DNA from 4 places in the Allocatenococcus thiocycli genome. Region 4 is predicted to be linked to each of the others. Evidence: predicted binding sites of a transcription regulator. Region 4 holds the regulator's gene; each other region holds the start of a gene.
What was found. The regulator PurR, encoded in region 4, represses purine synthesis genes. The targets are predictions, from matches to a motif close to TNANGNAAACGTTTNCNTNA.
Positions count from the first base shown of each region.

Region 1: the regulator PurR is predicted to act here: its motif matches at 2,446-2,465, upstream of purT (formate-dependent phosphoribosylglycinamide formyltransferase).
Region 2: the regulator PurR is predicted to act here: its motif matches at 2,968-2,987, upstream of L9Q40_RS18600 (NupC/NupG family nucleoside CNT transporter).
Region 3: the regulator PurR is predicted to act here: its motif matches at 2,947-2,966, upstream of L9Q40_RS18285 (uracil-xanthine permease family protein).

Region 1 is NZ_CAKLCK010000030.1:113,791-118,337, forward strand. Features, by position in the region: gene sbcB (exodeoxyribonuclease I) at 1-54, shown strand, start outside; gene L9Q40_RS12310 (CidA/LrgA family protein) at 113-487, shown strand; gene L9Q40_RS12315 (LrgB family protein) at 489-1,166, shown strand; gene cdd (cytidine deaminase) at 1,496-2,383, shown strand; gene purT (formate-dependent phosphoribosylglycinamide formyltransferase) at 2,531-3,706, shown strand; gene L9Q40_RS12330 (thiopurine S-methyltransferase) at 3,799-4,449, opposite strand.
Region 2 is NZ_CAKLCK010000045.1:30,643-35,189, reverse strand. Features, by position in the region: gene deoC (deoxyribose-phosphate aldolase) at 193-969, opposite strand; gene L9Q40_RS18600 (NupC/NupG family nucleoside CNT transporter) at 1,520-2,803, opposite strand; gene L9Q40_RS18595 (TatD family hydrolase) at 3,008-3,781, opposite strand; gene L9Q40_RS18590 (DUF5363 family protein) at 3,768-3,950, opposite strand; gene prfC (peptide chain release factor 3) at 4,104-4,547, opposite strand, start outside.
Region 3 is NZ_CAKLCK010000043.1:186,371-190,917, forward strand. Features, by position in the region: gene arsC (arsenate reductase (glutaredoxin)) at 1-259, shown strand, start outside; gene wrbA (NAD(P)H:quinone oxidoreductase) at 260-829, shown strand; gene L9Q40_RS18275 (DUF2069 domain-containing protein) at 852-1,292, shown strand; gene L9Q40_RS18280 (DUF2066 domain-containing protein) at 1,362-2,561, opposite strand; gene L9Q40_RS18285 (uracil-xanthine permease family protein) at 3,016-4,269, shown strand; gene upp (uracil phosphoribosyltransferase) at 4,365-4,547, opposite strand, start outside.
Region 4 is NZ_CAKLCK010000001.1:323,619-328,165, forward strand. Features, by position in the region: gene L9Q40_RS01465 (TVP38/TMEM64 family protein) at 1-77, opposite strand, end outside; gene L9Q40_RS01470 (TfoX/Sxy family DNA transformation protein) at 262-852, opposite strand; cyclic di-GMP riboswitch class I at 969-1,057, opposite strand; gene purR (HTH-type transcriptional repressor PurR) at 1,325-2,329, opposite strand; gene torD (molecular chaperone TorD) at 2,763-3,410, opposite strand; gene torR (two-component system response regulator TorR) at 3,676-4,386, shown strand; gene elyC (envelope biogenesis factor ElyC) at 4,472-4,547, opposite strand, start outside.

The DNA of each region.
Region 1 (4,547 bases), on a different contig from region 4:
AAAATAGCACTATTAAAATCCGTTTATCGTTACGTAGAGAGCCTCGCCTCTTAATTTCTTACTTTTACAAGGGCACCGTCAGGTGCGCTTGTCGTTTTTATATGCTGCCCAAATGATAAAAGATCGATTATTACAACTGACCCAATTGCTCGTTTCCCTCTTTCTCATCATGGGAGCACTTGGGATCGGAGTTACTATTCAAAGATTTACTGACACTTCCGTCCCAGGCAGTGTTATCGGCATGATCCTGTTATTCCTTTCTATGGCAACCGGGATTGTCAAAGTAGAGTGGGTAAAGACTGGCGCAACTCTGTTTATTCGCTACATGATCTTATTGTTCGTTCCAGTTAGTGTTGGCCTGATGGATCACTTCGACATGCTTTTCGCCAACGCACTACCTATTCTTGCAAGTGCGGTCGGCGGCACCTTAATTGTGCTGGTGAGTCTCGCATGGCTGTTGGATTATTTGCTAAAGGAGAAACACTAATATGTGGATTTTACTCACTATTGTTGTTTTCCTTGTTGCACGTCAGATTGCGATTAAAGCGAACCATCCAATTGTTAACCCACTGCTTATTTGTATTGCGGTCATTATTCCGTTGTTGACCTACTTGAACGTGCCGTTTGACACTTATTACGCCGACAACGAAGTGTTTAGTTTCCTGCTACAACCAGCCGTTGTGGCGCTAGCTTACCCGTTATATGAGCAGCTTCCTCAGATCAGAGCAAACTGGCGCATCATTACCTTCGCTTGTGTTTTGGGTAGTGTGATGTCGATGATGACGGCAACTCTCATCGCCGTTGCGTTTCACACCGAGTTAAGTTTGATCGCGAGCTTGGTTGGTAAATCAGTGACCACCCCTATTGCGATGGAAATCTCCAGCCACCTTGGTGGTGAAGCGGCAGTTGCGGCGATTTTAGTTCTTCTAGTTGGCTTGTTGGGTGCGATTGTGGCTTACCCTATCTACAACCTGATTGGGATCAAGCATCCTATTGCCCGAGGTTTAACCATGGGTACGGTGTCCCACGCACTGGGTACCGCGACGTGTGTTGAGAAACAACCAGCAGACGCGGCGTTCTCGTCTTTGGCGTTAGTGCTTTGCGGCATTATTACGTCGGTTCTGGCTCCGAGCTTTTTTGCTCTGGCTGTCTGGTTATATCAATAAGAATCAAGTTTTCGGCCTGCCTATCATCTGGGCAGGTCTTCACCTATTCTCTCCAAGTCTCCCTCGATAGATTGAAATCCGTTCGCAACCTTACCTCTTGGACATGTAATAGAGCGACGATCAAAGCCTCATTACTTGGCGATATGTGTATGAGTTAATATAGTTAAGAGATCGACGTAACATTCAGCGCCTGTGCAATCGAATACATGTGTGACTTCACTCTAATTATGTAACGTGAATTTTAATTGCATTACTTTGCGTGATCTAAAGCACAGAACATTTTCCCACTTTGCATAGAATAACTGTCCATGCAATAACAAGGATTCAACATGAAAAGTCGCATTGAACAAGCGCTAGCAAGCGCACCTGAAGCACTTTCAAACCAACTTGCTCCTATCGTTTTAGCCGACGATTTTGATGCTACTCTTTCAGCACAGCAGTTTGAGCAGTTACTGTCTGCTACCGCTCTATCTGACAAAGAGCTGCGTGTTGCTCTGCTTCCTTTTGCCGCTGCTTATTCTTACGCGCCTATTTCTGAGTTTTATGTTGGTGCCATTGTTCGCGGACTTTCTGGCCGTCTCTACTTCGGCGCAAACATGGAGTTCCTTGGCGTTCAACTTGGCCAAACAGTTCACGCAGAACAATCTGCAATCAGCCACGCCTGGATGAAGGGTGAACGCGGTGTTAAAGACATCACGATTAACTTTAGCCCTTGTGGCCACTGTCGTCAGTTCATGAACGAGCTGTCTACAGCGAAAGACTTAAAAGTCCAATTGCCAGAGCGTGAAGAAAAATCATTACATGAATATCTGCCTGAAGCATTTGGCCCGGCCGATTTGGGTATCAAATCTGGCTTAATGGCAGAAGTTAAGCATCAGTTCGAATGTGATGAGAACGATGCGTTGATTCAAAAAGCCGTCGATGCGATGAACATGAGCCATGCTCCTTACACCAATAACCTGAGTGGACTGGCGTTAGAGCTTGCTGATGGTCGCGTTTTCCAAGGCGCTTACGCAGAGAATGCGGCGTTTAACCCGAGCCTTCCTCCTCTTCAAGTTGCTTTGATTCAGGTACTACTGGCGGGTGAAACCTTTGATAACATCAAAGCAGCCGCTTTAGTGGAAAATTCAGAAGGTAAGATCAGTCATCTTGCTGATACGCAATCAACGTTAGAAGCGTTGAATCCCGACATTCCACTAAGTTTCGTTAACGTGTAATTTACATAATGATGTCGATGAAAGCTCTACATGATGTAGAGCTTTTTTATTAGCAAAAAACCATACGCAAACGTTTGCTTTACGATAAAAATTCAGTATGATCCCCTGCAAATTCTGTCTCATCACTTTATTTTGTAAGGGAACGATATGTTCGGTACTGCAACCAGCGCAAACGCTACTCGTGTATTACTTTTAGGCTCTGGCGAACTTGGTAAAGAAGTCGCGATTGAATGCCAACGACTAGGTCTGGAAGTCATCGCGTGTGACCGTTATGCGGATGCACCGGCGATGCAAGTCGCTCACCGCAGCTACGTGCTTGATATGTTGGATGGTCAAGCATTACAAGAAATCATCAATAAAGAGCAACCTGCTTATGTTGTTCCTGAAATTGAAGCTATCGCGACCGATAAACTGGTTGAGTTAGAAGAAAAAGGTCTGAATGTCGTTCCAACAGCAAAAGCGACTAAGCTTACAATGAATCGTGAAGGTATTCGTCGTTTAGCTGCTGAAGAGCTTGAGCTTACTACCTCCCCTTACCGATTTGCAGACAACTTCAACGATTTCAAAGCCGCTGTTGAATTTGTTGGTATCCCTTGTGTAGTTAAGCCAGTGATGAGCTCATCTGGTAAAGGCCAGAGTGTCATTAAATCAGAAGCTGATATTGAAAAAGCATGGAACTACGCTCAAGAAGGTGGCCGCACTGGTGCTGGTCGTGTCATTGTTGAAGGCTTCATTGACTTTGATTACGAGATCACCCTACTAACCGTACGTGCGGTTGACGGCGTACACTTCTGCGCACCAATCGGTCACCGTCAAGAAGATGGTGACTACCGCGAATCTTGGCAGCCTCAAGCGATGTCAGAAGAAGCCATCAAAGCAGCGGAATACACTGCGGAAAAAGTAGTGAATGCACTTGGCGGCTACGGAATTTTTGGTGTTGAGTTGTTTGTGAAGGGCGATAAAGTCATCTTCAACGAAGTTTCTCCTCGTCCACATGACACAGGTATGGTTACGCTGATTTCTCAAGAAATGTCTGAGTTTGCACTGCACGTGCGCGCATTTACCGGTATGCCGATCAACCAGATCGTTCAATATGGTCCTTCTGCATCAGCGGTGATTCTTGGTCAAGGTACGTCAACAAACATTCGTTTTGACAATGTGTCTGAAGCACTGGCACAACCACAGACTCAAGTTCGCCTATTTGGTAAGCCAGAAATCGGCGGTCGCCGCCGCTTAGGTGTTGTTCTTACTCGTCGAAATAGTACAGAAGAGTCCGTTCAAGATGCGGTAGCAAATGCATCGAAGGTAAACATCGTTTACTAAGCCATCTTTTATTAACAAAAAAGCGCAGCTATTAAATAGCTGCGCTTTTTTGTCTTTTCGTACACGTAGTCAGTCACTTACGCTGTTCGAAATCACTGAGCTTCAATCAAATACACTTCTTCAGAAAAACGACTTAAGCCTTGCTTAGCAATTTTCGGGTGATTCTCATCTGCTTCGTCCACGTTGAGACAAGTCACGTTGTAACCCGAGAATAACTGTTCGATTTCATTCACTGGTACGCTAAATGGAGGTCCCGCCATTTCTTGCTGAGGGTAATTGAGTGTCACAAGCAGAATACGGCCACCCGGTTTAAGTAGCTGTTTCAAACGCTCGGCGTACTCTTGTCTCATCTCCTGTGGCAGCGCAACCAAAGCCGCTCGGTCATAAATGATATCGACTTGAGAAACCGGTGCCGTGAAAAAATCTCCGGTATAAATAGAAAGCTCATCAAACTGATACAACTCATGCATACCACTTAATGGCGTAACAGTTGGAGTATAAAAGTGCTCTGCAAAGAAAGCGCGTACTGCAATTTGGCTTAATTCAACGCCATTCACTTCATCATGTTTGGTCGCCAACCACACAAGATCTTCAGACTTACCGCAAAGCGGAACCAACACAGTGTCTTCGCGCTTAGGGTTGGTGTGGTGCCAATGCTGAGGCAGTAATGGATTTACATCTTCCAAATGGAATCCGATTTTATTGCTGGCCCACTTATTGTGCCAAAATTCTGGGTCTCTCATTTTACTTTCTACTTATCGGCTGAATTACGTTTTGTGGAGTAAGACTAATGATTTTTTCGAATTTGTCTATGCCGTTCATCTTTCGTTAATCCTCAAAT
Region 2 (4,547 bases), on a different contig from region 4:
CGATGTTCCACCACCCTAAATTTAAAACAGACGTTAAGTTTTTATTCGTCATCCCCTAAATAGTTGGCGTTGCAGCTAGGCGACAAGTAAGTTCAGCCCTATGAGCATAGGTTTTCTATGTGATTAGGGCGGCCGGCGCTCCGGTGAACTTACACAGTCAACAACGCTGCAGCGTCAAATATGACGGGTATGTTAGTACGCTGTTGGATCAGCCGTTTCGTCTGTTACTTCTAATGTATTTAACAGGTTAGTTAGCAGGCTTGACGCACCGAAACGGTAGTGACGAGCATCAACCCAGTTATCACCTAAAATTTCATCTGCCATTGCTAGGTAAGCCGCTGCATCTTCTGCAGTACGCACACCACCAGCAGGTTTGAAACCAACTGTTTCTGCTACACCCATATCACGAATTACTTCTAGCATCATTCGAGCGTATTCTGGTGTTGCGTTCACAGGCACTTTACCTGTTGAAGTTTTAATAAAGTCTGCACCCGCTTCGATACAGATTTGTGAAGCTTTTTTGATTAGCGCTTCTTCCTTTAGTTCACCCGTTTCGATGATTACTTTAAGAAGAATGTCACCACAAGCTTCTTTACATTGCTTAACCAGTTCAAAGCCCACTTTCTCATCGCCCGCCATTAGTGCACGGTATGGGAACACTACGTCAACTTCGTCTGCACCGTAAGCTACCGCTGCTTTAGTTTCAGCAACTGCGATCTCGATGTCGTCGTTTCCGTGTGGGAAGTTAGTCACAGTCGCAATGCGAACCTCTGGTGTGCCTTGCTCACGAAGTGTCTTCTTAGCAATAGGAATAAAGCGAGGGTAAATACAGATTGCAGCCGTGTTGCCTACTGCTGTTTTCGCGTCATGACATAGTGAGATCACTTTTGCATCAGTGTCGTCATCATTCAGCGTAGTTAGATCCATAAGTTTTAGTGCACGTAGTGCTGCTGCTTTTAAATCGCTCATTTCTATCTCCGATCAATATTCAAAAAATTCACTACTCAGCCTTACATCGCAACTCTAACTATAATCAACGAGTTGAGATTGTGTAAAAAATGACTCAGCAGTCTATTTATGAACGGACTTGGTTCCATGAAGACTCGGCATATACAGCGAAAATTTCTTATGCCAATTGCTATCCTTGTCACCGCACAGTACCAATTTGGCCTATGGCACAACAATCTATGATTGCGGTGTCTTTACTATCATATCTCTCCAACAAAATGCCGTTGAGATCTAATATTTCAGGGTAATTCATTTACCCATCGATTAGGTTGTATCCACCTTGTGATGTCTACATTATAGATATTCATCGCAAAACTGTAGCACCAAATAGAGCGCAAACGGTTTGTATCTCAAAATTTCCAGGTTTCTATTCTCTAGTCCGTCAGTTAAGACCCCTTACATTTGACGCACTAAAAGTTTTCAGCCCTGAAAACGAAAAAAGCCCCGCAGCAATTTCTTGCTACAGGGCATGATTTAATATGGCGTCTATATATTAAAAACCAGTTCTAAATTACAGAGCTGCTAGGCTTAAGCAGAAGCCTGCTATTGTCGCTGCCATTAGGTTAGACAACGTACCAGCTAGTACTGCTTTAACACCCATGCGAGCGATATCTGGACGACGGCTTGGCGCTAGACCACCCAGACCACCTAGTAGGATCGCGATAGAAGAAAGGTTCGCGAAGCCACACAGTGCAAATGAGATGATAGCCGTAGTCTTCTCAGACATTACTTCACCAGTTGCTGCGATTACTTGAGCGTTTTCACCGATGTAAGGCGTGAAGTTCAAGTATGCAACGAATTCGTTCACTACAATTTTCTGACCGATGAAAGAACCAGCAGTTACTGCTTCAGCCCATGGAACACCGATTAGGAATGCTAGTGGAGAGAACGCGTAACCCAGGATTAGCTCAAGAGTCAGCTCAGGCATACCGAACCAACCACCGATGCCGCCTAGCATACCGTTAACAAGAGCAATCAGACCTACGAATGCGATTAGCATTGCACCTACGTTTAGTGCTAGTTGTAGACCAGAAGCTGCACCGCCCGCTGCCGCGTCGATTACGTTAACAGGTTTGTCGTCACCGCCGTCCATTGCCTCTTCGATACTTTCATGAGGCTGATCAGTTTCAGGGTGAAGAATTTTAGCGAATAGTAGACCACCAGGTGCTGCCATGAATGATGCTGCAACTAGGTATTCTAGAGGTACACCCATTGATGCGTAGCCCGCTAGTACACCACCAGCAACAGAAGCTAGACCACCACACATTACCGCGAATAGCTCTGATTGAGTCATTTTTGGAACAAATGGGCGAACAACTAGCGGTGCTTCAGTCTGACCTACGAAAATGTTAGCTGCTGCTGACATTGATTCTGCACGAGAAGTACCAAGCGCTTTCTGTAGTGCACCACCAAGAATCTTGATAACCCATTGCATAACGCCAATGTAGTACAGAACTGAGATCAGAGCAGAGAAGAAGATCAGTGTAGGAAGAACACGGAATGCGAAGATGAAACCACCGCCACCGAATACTTCGAACATCTTGTTAGAAACAAGACCACCGAACAGGAATGATGAACCATCGTTACCGTAGTTGATAACGTTAGATACACCACTAGAGAAACCGTTTAGTAGATCACGGCCCCAAGGTACATAAAGAACAAATGCACCTAATGCGAATTGGATAGCGAATGCACCACCCACAGTTCTAAAGTTGATAGCTTTGCGGTTAGATGAGAATGCTAGTGCGATAGCAAGTAGCACAACCATACCAACCAGGCTCATAAACAGGCTCATAGTTTATGACTTCCTTATAAGTTATTTATTGGCGTGTAACAAAATGGAGCTATAAAAGCGGGGCAATTATACTCATGCATCATCAATTAAAGTAATGCCGCCCTCACACTTTCCCATAAGATTCATTATTGATTCACCAATCTTTGTGATAGAACTCACAATAAAAAGGAAAACGTTTTCGAATCTAAACAGTTTCTTTGAATTCTATTCACATATTGAGAAGGCAAAATTGCTATTTTTCCACAGTTGCGACGCAATCGATTGCTTTTCTCCTCTACGCAACTCTACGAGCACATTTAATACATGAATGAGTTTCGCCGGGTGGTTGGGCTGCCCCTGATATCCAAGTATAGGCATATCTGGAGCGTCTGTTTCGATAAGTAGGTTTTCTAGGGCTAATTTTTGAATTGCGTCGCGGGTTTTTTGGGCTCGTGGGTAGGTAATAGTACCCCCTACACCGATGAAAAAACCTAATCTGACCCACTCCATCGCTTGCTGATAGCTACCAGCAAAAGCATGTGCGACACCGCCTTTAGGTAGCTTCGCCGCTTTGACCATTTGAATAAGTCGATTGTGCGCTTTTCGGCTATGTAAAATGACCGGAAGGTCGAAACGTCTGGCGAGCTCAAATTGAGTTTCAAGCACCTTTTCTTGCAACTGAGGATCGACGTCAATAGCAAAATCTAATCCGCACTCGCCTATTGCAACACACTGTGGCGGCTTTTGTTTGAGATAATGCTCCAGCTTAGCAAGGTGCTGCTCAAAGTTCTCTTCAAGAAAATACGGATGGAACCCGAGCGCATAGTATAAGTGTGAGTATTTCTCGGCTAAGGTTTGAATGCGTGACCAGTTTGAAGGTCCGACTGAGGGTATCAGGATTCGTCTCACCCCTTGTTCTTGAGCAAGAGCTAGGTTGTGCTCAAAATCATCCTGAAACACGTCAAAATCAAAATGACAGTGCGTATCAAAGAGCTTCATCTTGTGACTTTCTATTGCTCTCGGCAGATTTCGGTGCTGCGTTTGGCTCCTCACTCTGATGAGCTGGATCTTTTCTATAAGGCACACAGCTGCGTTTTTGATCCGGCGTGAGCCCCATCTCTTTGCACCAATCGTCGTAGCGCTTAATGCCTCTTTTCAACCAATTCATTTTTACTCCGCTATCTCTAATCACTTATTTACTTTAATGGATATCGTCCAATCCACATCATTTCTGCTGATATAAAAACGCCCTTGACTAAGTCTATAGCCAAGGGCGTTTTAAAATCCAGTCGCGGTGTAAGCGAGCTTCAGTTAACGTCGATTAGTGCTCACGAGTCGCACGGAAGTCAACATCCGGGAAGCGCTCTTTCGCTAGGTTCAGGTTAACCATTGTCGGCGCGATGTACGTTAAGTTGTCACCACCATCAAGTGCTAAGTTGCTCTGATTCTTACGTTGGAACTCATCCAGTTTCTTCGCGTCACCACACTCAACCCAACGAGCCGTTGCCACGTTTACGCCTTCGTAGATTGCTTCTACGTTGTATTCAGATTTCAGACGAGCCACAACCACATCAAACTGAAGCACACCAACCGCACCAACGATCAGATCGTTGTTTTGCAGTGGACGGAACACCTGCACTGCCCCCTCTTCAGACAACTGAACCAAACCTTTCAGCAGCTGCTTCTGTTTTAGTGGATCTTTCAGACGAATACGACGGAACAATTCCGGTGCAAAGTTCGGGATACCAGAGAACTTAAGTGATTC
Region 3 (4,547 bases), on a different contig from region 4:
AAAATATTTGGATAACCCACTTACCGTGGAAGAACTAAAAGCACTCTACGCTCAACTAGGGTTCTCAGCTGTTCGTGACATGATGCGTACAAAAGAAGCCGAGTACAAAGAATTAGGCTTGGGTGAGGCGTCTGTCAGTGATGAACAACTGTTCGAAGCAATGGCACAAAATCCAAAACTATTCGAGCGCCCTGTTGTTGTCGCAAACGGCAAAGCGAAAATCGGTCGTCCACCAGAGCAAGTGTTGGATATTCTATAAATGGATTGCCAGATCCTTATTTTGTACTTCAGCCGTCACGGCGCAACAAAACAACTGGCAAGACAGATAGCAAGAGGGGTCGAATCGACTCCTCACTGCGAAGCAATTTTGCGTACAGTTGAAGAATTGTCACCTCACTCACATACCCCTTCCGATCCAATTGTTACTCTAGAAGAACTGAAAAAATGCGATGGTCTTGCATTTGGTAGTCCCGTCTGGTTTGGCAACATGGCAGCGCCGTTAAAGCACTTCTGGGATCAAACCACACCTTTGTGGGTAAGCGGAGACTTAATCGATAAGCCAGCGTGTGTATTTACCTCATCCTCTTCGATGCATGGTGGTCAGGAAACCACACTACAAAGCATGATGACTCCATTGTTGCATCACGGGATGATGGTATTGGGAATTCCTTATGCAGAACCAGAGCTGCACTTAACTCAGTCAGGTGGTACACCGTATGGCGCGAGCAGTGTCGGCAAAGAGCCAACACTCACCAATGATGAGGCTCGTCTGGCACAGAAGTTGGGTAAACGACTAGCAACAGCAGCACTAAAGCTGAAGAGCAGCTAGTAAATTCAAGGATAGTAAATCGATGTCTGAATCTTTTGACCAACCTGCACTTAGTGCACAAACGAAAAGCTATCGTTACTTGGCTTTGTTTGGCAACTTGGCTTTACTGGCTTGGGTAGCGATATGGCAACTCGCGCTGTCTCCTCACCCTCACTTGAGCAGTACAACGCTAGCGATTGCATGGTGTATTCCATTATTGCTTCCGTTGCCGGGCATATTGGCGGGCAAACCCTATACTCACGCTTGGGCAAACTTTGTGTTAATGCTGTATTTCCTTCATGCATTAACCATCTTATATGTCGATGGCGGAGAACGTTGGCTTGCCGCAGTCGAGCTTCTGCTAACGACGCTAGGCTTTTTTGGCAACATTCTATTTGCGAGAGCAAGAGGCAAAGAGTTGGGCCTCAAACTCAAACGCTTATCCCAAGTAGAGAAAGAAGAAAAAGCGAAGTTCAACAAATAAGGCCAACGATGAAACAAAAAAGAGTCGCGATTTGCGACTCTTTTTTATTATTTTCAAAACGTTAGCATTCTATGAACGTTGACTAGAAGTCCATTCATAAATAACGTCGTACTGCTCTTGCACCGGTTGAATTACAACAGGCTCAGATTCTTTAACTTCTTCAACTGCGACGTCAGCGGTCACAACATCTGAAGCCAATGGGGCCTCTTCCGTTGCCAATTCAGATTGAATTGGCTCTTGAACAGGTTGTAAAGGCGCGGCGTCTTCCACTGGCGTTACTGGCTCTTGGTAGTCACCCAGTTGCGAAATCGATGACGCTTCCTTTTCAAACGCCTCTTTAGAAGCCAATAGATGAAGTTTAAGCGTCAGTTCATTCCCCTGAACTCGCTTAACCTCAGTGCCAGCAACAGAGTTAAGTTTCTTTAACGCGCTTTCTAAGTGGAAAAAATCTTTCGCTGAATGGATGTTAACCACTTTCATCGTGATCCCATCAGAAGACTCGCCCGACACAACCACGGCACTCTTGCCTGCGTAATAGTCGGAAATAGCATCGACCACTTCTGCCATCGCATTCACCCCTGTTGCCGCCCCACTACGAGGAGAACGCTGCGACACAAGAATCGCCGATGGTGATTGGTCGTATAACGTCCAGCGAATTTGATCGCCCTGAGCTTTAAGTACCATCACCGCATCAACGGGGTAACGTTGACTCGCCTTCGCGATGGGTTCAACAAATCCGCCCCATAGATCAGAGACATCAACGCCAGTCACATCATCAAAGTCACCCACTGGGACAGTAATCGGCAGGCCTCGTGTTTCCGCTGCAACGCGCAATGCAGAAACCTGCGCTGAGTCTGAATTCTCCCAAGCAATGGTGCGTTCATAAGCTTGTTCTTCAATCGCCCAGACAAGAATATTGGCGCGATGAGGCGACCACGATGGCAACTGTGCTTGAGTCAAAAGAGAATGAATCTGACCACTGTTAAAGCGCATATCCAGACTTGGTTTGCCGTCCACTTGACCGTAACCAAGTTGAGAAATGTAACGTGAGCTTGAGCTCAGCGCTTTTTGAATAACGGTATTACTTAAAGAAGATTGAGAACCAGTTGCTCGAACAATCACCTCTTTCATACCTTGTTCACGAGCCAAAGACTCACCGTTATCTTGCTCACTGTCGATAACCACTTCAGCACGATAGATATCTACCTGTGTTAATGCGTAAACGGGCAGAGACAACCAACCGATCAGTAAAAGAGCTAAATAGCGCATAGTTTTCATTTTCCTCTAAATAAGAGAAAGCATAATAAGCAACTATCAAACCTTGAGCAAGGCGAGCCACAAGAAAATAGCCTAAAATTTGAGCAACTTACGTCAATTGCGGCGCAGTATTCAGTGTCAATTAATGAGTTATCCTTACTCTTATCAATCTATATGCGTATACAAAAACTGAGTTCTCCGGGCGGACTAGATAAAAGAAAACCCCATCTCCAACATTAAGCCTGACCTTGTGAGTAGCAGGCGATTACATCTTTTTCTTTGCAATTCATCTAACAAAATATGAACTTTAGCTCGTAAAACAGGCACTTTTGTAAGAAAACCGCTCTAAAAGCATATTTTAACCACTTAAAATCATCGAAAAGTTTGATCTGATCATTGTCGCAAACGTTTGCCGAGTGGTACTATTCGCCGGATTTGTCTGCGTATCTTTAAATAGGAAATGATTATGAAAAATGCGTTACAAGGCGCTCAGATGCTCTTTGTCGCTTTTGGTGCTTTGGTACTCGTGCCACTTCTAACTGGCCTCGATCCAAACGTAGCACTCTTCGGCGCTGGTGTTGGTACCCTACTCTTCCAATTAATCACTAAACGTTCTGTCCCAATTTTCCTTGCTTCTTCTTTTGCGTTTATTGCTCCTATTATGTTCGGTATCCAAACATGGGGTATCGGTGCAACTATGGGCGGCTTAATGGCAGCAGGTATGGTTTATATTGCCCTCGGTGCAGCGATTAAAGTTCGTGGCGTAGGCTTTATTCATAAGATTCTGCCACCTGTGGTTGTTGGTCCAGTGATTATGGTAATCGGCCTGGGCTTGGCTCCAACCGCAGTGAATATGGCGATTGGTAAAACTGGTGACGGCGCAGCTCAACTAGTCAATGGTGATGCAGCGATCATGATCTCTGCCGTTTCACTATTAACAACTATTGCACTGAGCGTATTTGCGAAAGGCTTCTTAAAGCTAGTACCAATTGTTGGTGGTATATTGGCAGGCTACTCCGTGTCTCTTGCCTATGGCGTTGTTGATTTTACCCCTGTCGCTCAAGCAGCTTGGCTTTCATTGCCAAACTTCACCACACCAGAATTCAATATCAACGCGATTCTGTTCATGATTCCGGTTGCGATTGCTCCTGCTGTAGAACACGTAGGTGACATGCTGGCCATTTCTAACGTGACAGGCAAAGATTACCTTAAAAAGCCAGGTCTACACCGCACTATCGCAGGTGACGGGGTAGCGACAATGGCGGCGGCAATGGTTGGCGCGCCACCAAATACGACTTACAGCGAAGTAACTGGCGCGGTAATGCTGACGAAAGCATTCAATCCGAAGATCATGACATGGGCAGCAGTGACCGCTATTGTTCTGGCTTTGGTTGGCAAGCTAGGCGCTATCCTTCAGACCATCCCTGTTCCTGTAATGGGTGGCATCATGATCCTCCTGTTTGGTTCTATCGCTACTGTAGGTCTGAACACGCTGATCAAAAACCACGTTGATCTACACAAGTCTCGCAACCTGGTTATCGTTGCTGTTACGCTAGTATTTGGTATTGGTGGCATGGCTTTCGGCATTGGTGAATTCAGCCTACAAGGCGTTAGCTTGTGCGGTATCGTGGCAATCATTCTGAACCTGGTTCTTCCACACGACCTAGGTGAAAACCACGTTGTAGATAACGCTCAGATCGAAGAAGACAAAGCGAACTAATTCGTAGGTTCAATTCGACACGTACAAAAAAGGCTTGGTAATAACCAAGCCTTTGTTTTTTTTGTTCAGAACTGAATCTGCGTTATGTTAGACGCTTATTTAGTACCGAAAATCTTATCACCCGCATCACCTAGACCAGGAACGATGTAACCTTTGTCGTTTAGTTTCTCGTCGATTGCCGCTGTGTATAGCTCAACATCTGGGTGTGCTTTTTCTAGCGCTTCGATACCTTCCGGTGCCGCTACCAAAACAAGAACTTTAATTTGGTTACAACCTTT
Region 4 (4,547 bases):
AGGTACTGGCTAAAGTTAACGGCTAATAAAATGATCGTTAACAGCAGTATTAACCCAAAAACCAGTTTTTTATTCATTGTCGTACTCCAGAAGGATAGCCTTGTTCTAAAAGGTTAACAGATGCCATTGATGAAATATGTTACTTGATATTATTTGATTGATATATGGAGTAATAGACAGGTTGAGCCTGGAAAAAATTTCAAAAAAAAACCGCAGTCAAAGCTGCGGTTTTTATACGTACGATAGGTTTATACCTACAGATTAAGAAAGCGCATTTTCCAGCTCTTCTCTGCGAGATTGAGGAACGACGCTCCAGTGCGTGCCGTTTATCGCTCCTTCTAAAGCCCAGAGTAGCTCAATACTTACTTTTGCGGAGTGAGAGTCACGTATCGCTTTGTAAGCATTCAATGCACCTTTCTCTTCAAGTTGTTCAACTGATTTTATACCAGCTTTCTTAAGCATTCGTTCAGTCGCTAGTCGTAAGTTAGGCAGGTCTTTCAACCTGTCGGGCTTACTACTTGCCTGTTGCTTTTTTTCCAAATTGGCTTGTTCTAACGACTTTTTCGCTACTTCTATCAAGCGTTCACTCGATTCCCACAAGTCGTCGGAAATCGCGTAGTACTTAGTAACGACTGGAAAACCACGCTTTTTATAAACGTACGGTTTTAGCCCTTGCTTCTCGAAGTTAGATGAAGTTTGCTGGTCTGCTCGTATGTGAAGTTGATCATTCACAACCAGTGCAAACATCGTTTCATCAGCGAAAAGTCCGAAGCCACCAAACATTGAGCGCGACTTGATCGTACCAAGTGCCTCAAATAGCTTCATAGAATCTTTGAGTATCGGTTTATCCATGATGTGTTATCTCGGTGTAATTATTATTACGCCACCAAAAGTCAGGTCCGAGAGATTAGCAAATACATGCAAGCCCAATGTCATTAAAGGGTAAACTCATCATATGCATATTTGCCATCGGTAACCCCGCTACCTTCCATTTATAAAATGGTTAAGGCCGGAAGCTTTGCGTCCCACCCTTTCGGATGGTTTGCCCTGTGCGTGACATGTTGAGAATACTTTTTATCTTGAATTAACATCACAATCTAGAGATCAAAGTGTGATATTGCTTCAGTAAAACGCTGTGTTTTTATGGTGTTTGTTTCATATTTAAGATTGAAGTTTGAGTGCGAGTGGCTAGGTTATGTGAGATGGATTGTGTTTATACAAAACAGTAACTTATAAAACGTTTACTGACTGTAGTGAACAAAGAGTGCGATAAAAGTTAATTTTCGGATAAAAAATAAGCGCTCCGAAGAGCGCTTGTTAGTAACTAGTTGAGTTTTTTAACAGTATTTCGAACGACCAACTCTGGCTGCATTTCAAAAATGCGTTTTTCGTGTTCTTTGTCTTTAATACGCTCAAGCAGAATCTCGAAGGCATTTTTACCAACACGACGTTTTGGCTGGTGTATCGTTGTTAGCGGCGGAGAGAAGTACTCTGCCAATTCGATATTGTCGTAACCAATAACAGAGACGTCGTCAGGAATCTTAATACCGTTCTGTTGTAGACGGCTCATCAAGCCCAACGCCATCGTGTCATTGAAACAGAATACCGCAGTAGGGCGTTTCTCCATCGCGGTAATTTTGTCTGCGACCAAAACTGCGGTATCACATTCAAAGTTACCTTCAAGAATCCAGTCTTCATTGACAGGAATGTTGGCTTCTGCCATCGCTCGACGGTAGCCCGCAATGCGCTCTTGGCAAGCGAGTTTTTCAAAGTGACCACTCAAGCAAGCAATATCAGTATGACCATTATCAATCAGGTACTTGGTCGCGATATAACCGCCTTCCTCTGAGTTATCCATGATTTTGTCTGCTTGCGAGCTTTCTGGGCCCCAGTCCATGACAACTTTCGGAATATCTGCATGACGGTCAAGCATTTGCTTCAGCTCTTCTGTCAGGTCAGAACACATCACTAGTATGCCATCTACACGCTTTTCAGCGAGCATGCGGATGTAATCTCTTTGCTTTTCATAGATACCACCAGTGTTACACAGGATAAGCGTGTAGCCTTGGCGGTAGCAGTAACTCTCTACACCATCGATGACTTCAGAGAAGAATAGGTTGGTAGATTGTGTCACCAACATGCCGATGGTGCGAGTTGAGTTACATTTCAAGCTACGAGCAACCGCACTTGGTGCATAGTTAAGCTCATCAACGGCTTTCATTACTTTTTCTTGTGTTGCTTCTGCAACAAAACGCGTCTTGTTGATAACGTGCGAAACTGTAGTTGTAGAAACGCCGGCTAATCTAGCAACGTCTTTTATAGTGGCCATACATGGTGTCCTGTTTCGAGCTACGAATATACCGCGGAGGATAAACCTTTTTGCTGTTCGTCTTTTGTAAACTTAGCGCAACAAAAACAATGGCGCTGAGTATGTTTAGCAGTGGTTACTCCGAAGTCGGTAGAGGGTATGTAGCGACAGTGGTTGATAAAGCTCATTTCTTCCATCGAATGAAGAATCGTTATCAACCTATTAAGAAAACACAAAAACCGCTTTATTTCAGCGGTTTACATTAAAATCATATTTAATCGTTTGCGTTCACATTTTAGCCCTATGCGGGCAAGCTGGCAATAATTTAAGCAATGGTTTTGTGCCTAATAAGTCACATTTTGATTGCTAAAAAGCGAGCGATTGGAACGATTTATATAGTTAACGAATAAAAGATAGGGAACCTAAAAGACAGGCTCCCTAAAATAGGCGGCAATTATTCACCAAGAAGGTAAGCGCTGTCCAGTTTACAAAATGCAATTAATAGTTGCGCGACGCTGGCGTAGAAGCCAAATTCATCCAGTTGCTGACACTTGTGAGCGAACTTCGGTAACCAAGACATGAGTTGGCTTTCGATGAATTCATTTTGTTTAACAAAGGCTTCTTCCATGTGTTTTTCTTGCTCAAACTCATTAGAGCGAATGATCATGTTACCCAGGAAGTCCAGTTCTACCGCTAAGTGGTCGGCTGGTTCTTTTAGACGGTCGTCCACTTGGACACCAAACTCAGCCATCAACTTTTCCATCTCTTCGGCGGGTTTGTCGTTGAGTAAACCAGATTCACCAATGTACATGGAAGCGTAGGGAAGCGCGCCGTACTTTTCTGTCTTCAAGAATAATTCACAAAAGTCAGCAGCAAGCTCTAGCTGAGCATCTTCGCGGTCTTGCAGGCGATTTAGTGCGTCAACGAGGCTATCAATGGAAGGTTTGAGAGATTCATTTTCACCTAAGCCCGCCAAAAAGCTGCGAATTTCAACACTGTGATAAGCCTCCAGCTCTTTGTCTGTCAGTTCTTTGGCGAATAAGCTAGAAAACCACCAATAAATTTCGGCGCGTTTTTCGTTAAAAGCTTTCACTTCTTGCATTTTAGGCTCCTGAATGATGCCTTCTTTCTGGCATCACAAAATCAAATTCAGATGTCCTTTAAGTGTAATCAATTAAAATGAACAGCAGTAACTATAACTATGATGTTTTATGGCGAAATATGTTCATTTATTAACAGGGTTCGCTAAGCTTGTCTTGAATCAACAAAATCACTAAATCTTGCTTTTTAGTCAGCCAATGACTAGAAATGTTAATAGTTATGAATAGAATACATCTCGAATAATAAAATGACAGAAAGTGGTGTAAATGAGCTATCACGTATTAGTCGTAGAAGATGATGTTGTAACGCGTAGTAAGCTAGCGGGTTATTTCCAAAATGAAGGTTATACAGTTAGTGAAGCAGAGAGCGGCACGCAAATGCGTGAAGTGCTGCAAGCTGGTGATGTTGATCTTGTCATGCTGGATATTAACTTGCCGGGTGAAGACGGCCTGATGCTTACGCGTGAATTACGCAGCCAATCGGATATTGGTATCATATTAGTTACAGGACGCACGGATAGCATCGACAAAATTGTTGGCCTGGAAATGGGGGCAGACGATTATGTCACCAAACCTTTTGAACTGCGCGAGTTATTAGTTCGTGTCAAAAATCTGCTGTGGCGTATTTCGATTGCTCGCGATGGATCAAGTAAGGCAAACGAAACCAACGAGCAACATATAGTTCGTTTTGGCGAGTGGACGTTTGATATCCAGCGTCGAGCGCTGAGTCGTAATGGTGAGCCAGTAAAACTAACCAAAGCCGAATACGAGCTTTTGGTGGCGTTATCGTCTTACCCGAATCAAGTACTAAGCCGCGAACGTATTTTGAATATGATCAGCCATCGTGTTGATGCACCGAATGACCGTACGATAGATGTCTTGATTCGTCGTATGCGTGCGAAGATGGAGTTTGACCCTAAAAACCCGCAAATTTTTGTTACGGTTCATGGTGAGGGCTACATGTTTGCTGGTGATTAATCACCACCACGAGACAAGATAAGAACAAAAAAGGAGAGCGCTTGCTCTCCTTTTTTGTCTGTGCAAATTGCATTGAGTAATGGCGTTAACTCATTGACTTCTGTGGCTCGACCATAGGTGTTTCGCCGACGACATCACGTAAGCGTTGCCAGATGCTGCCA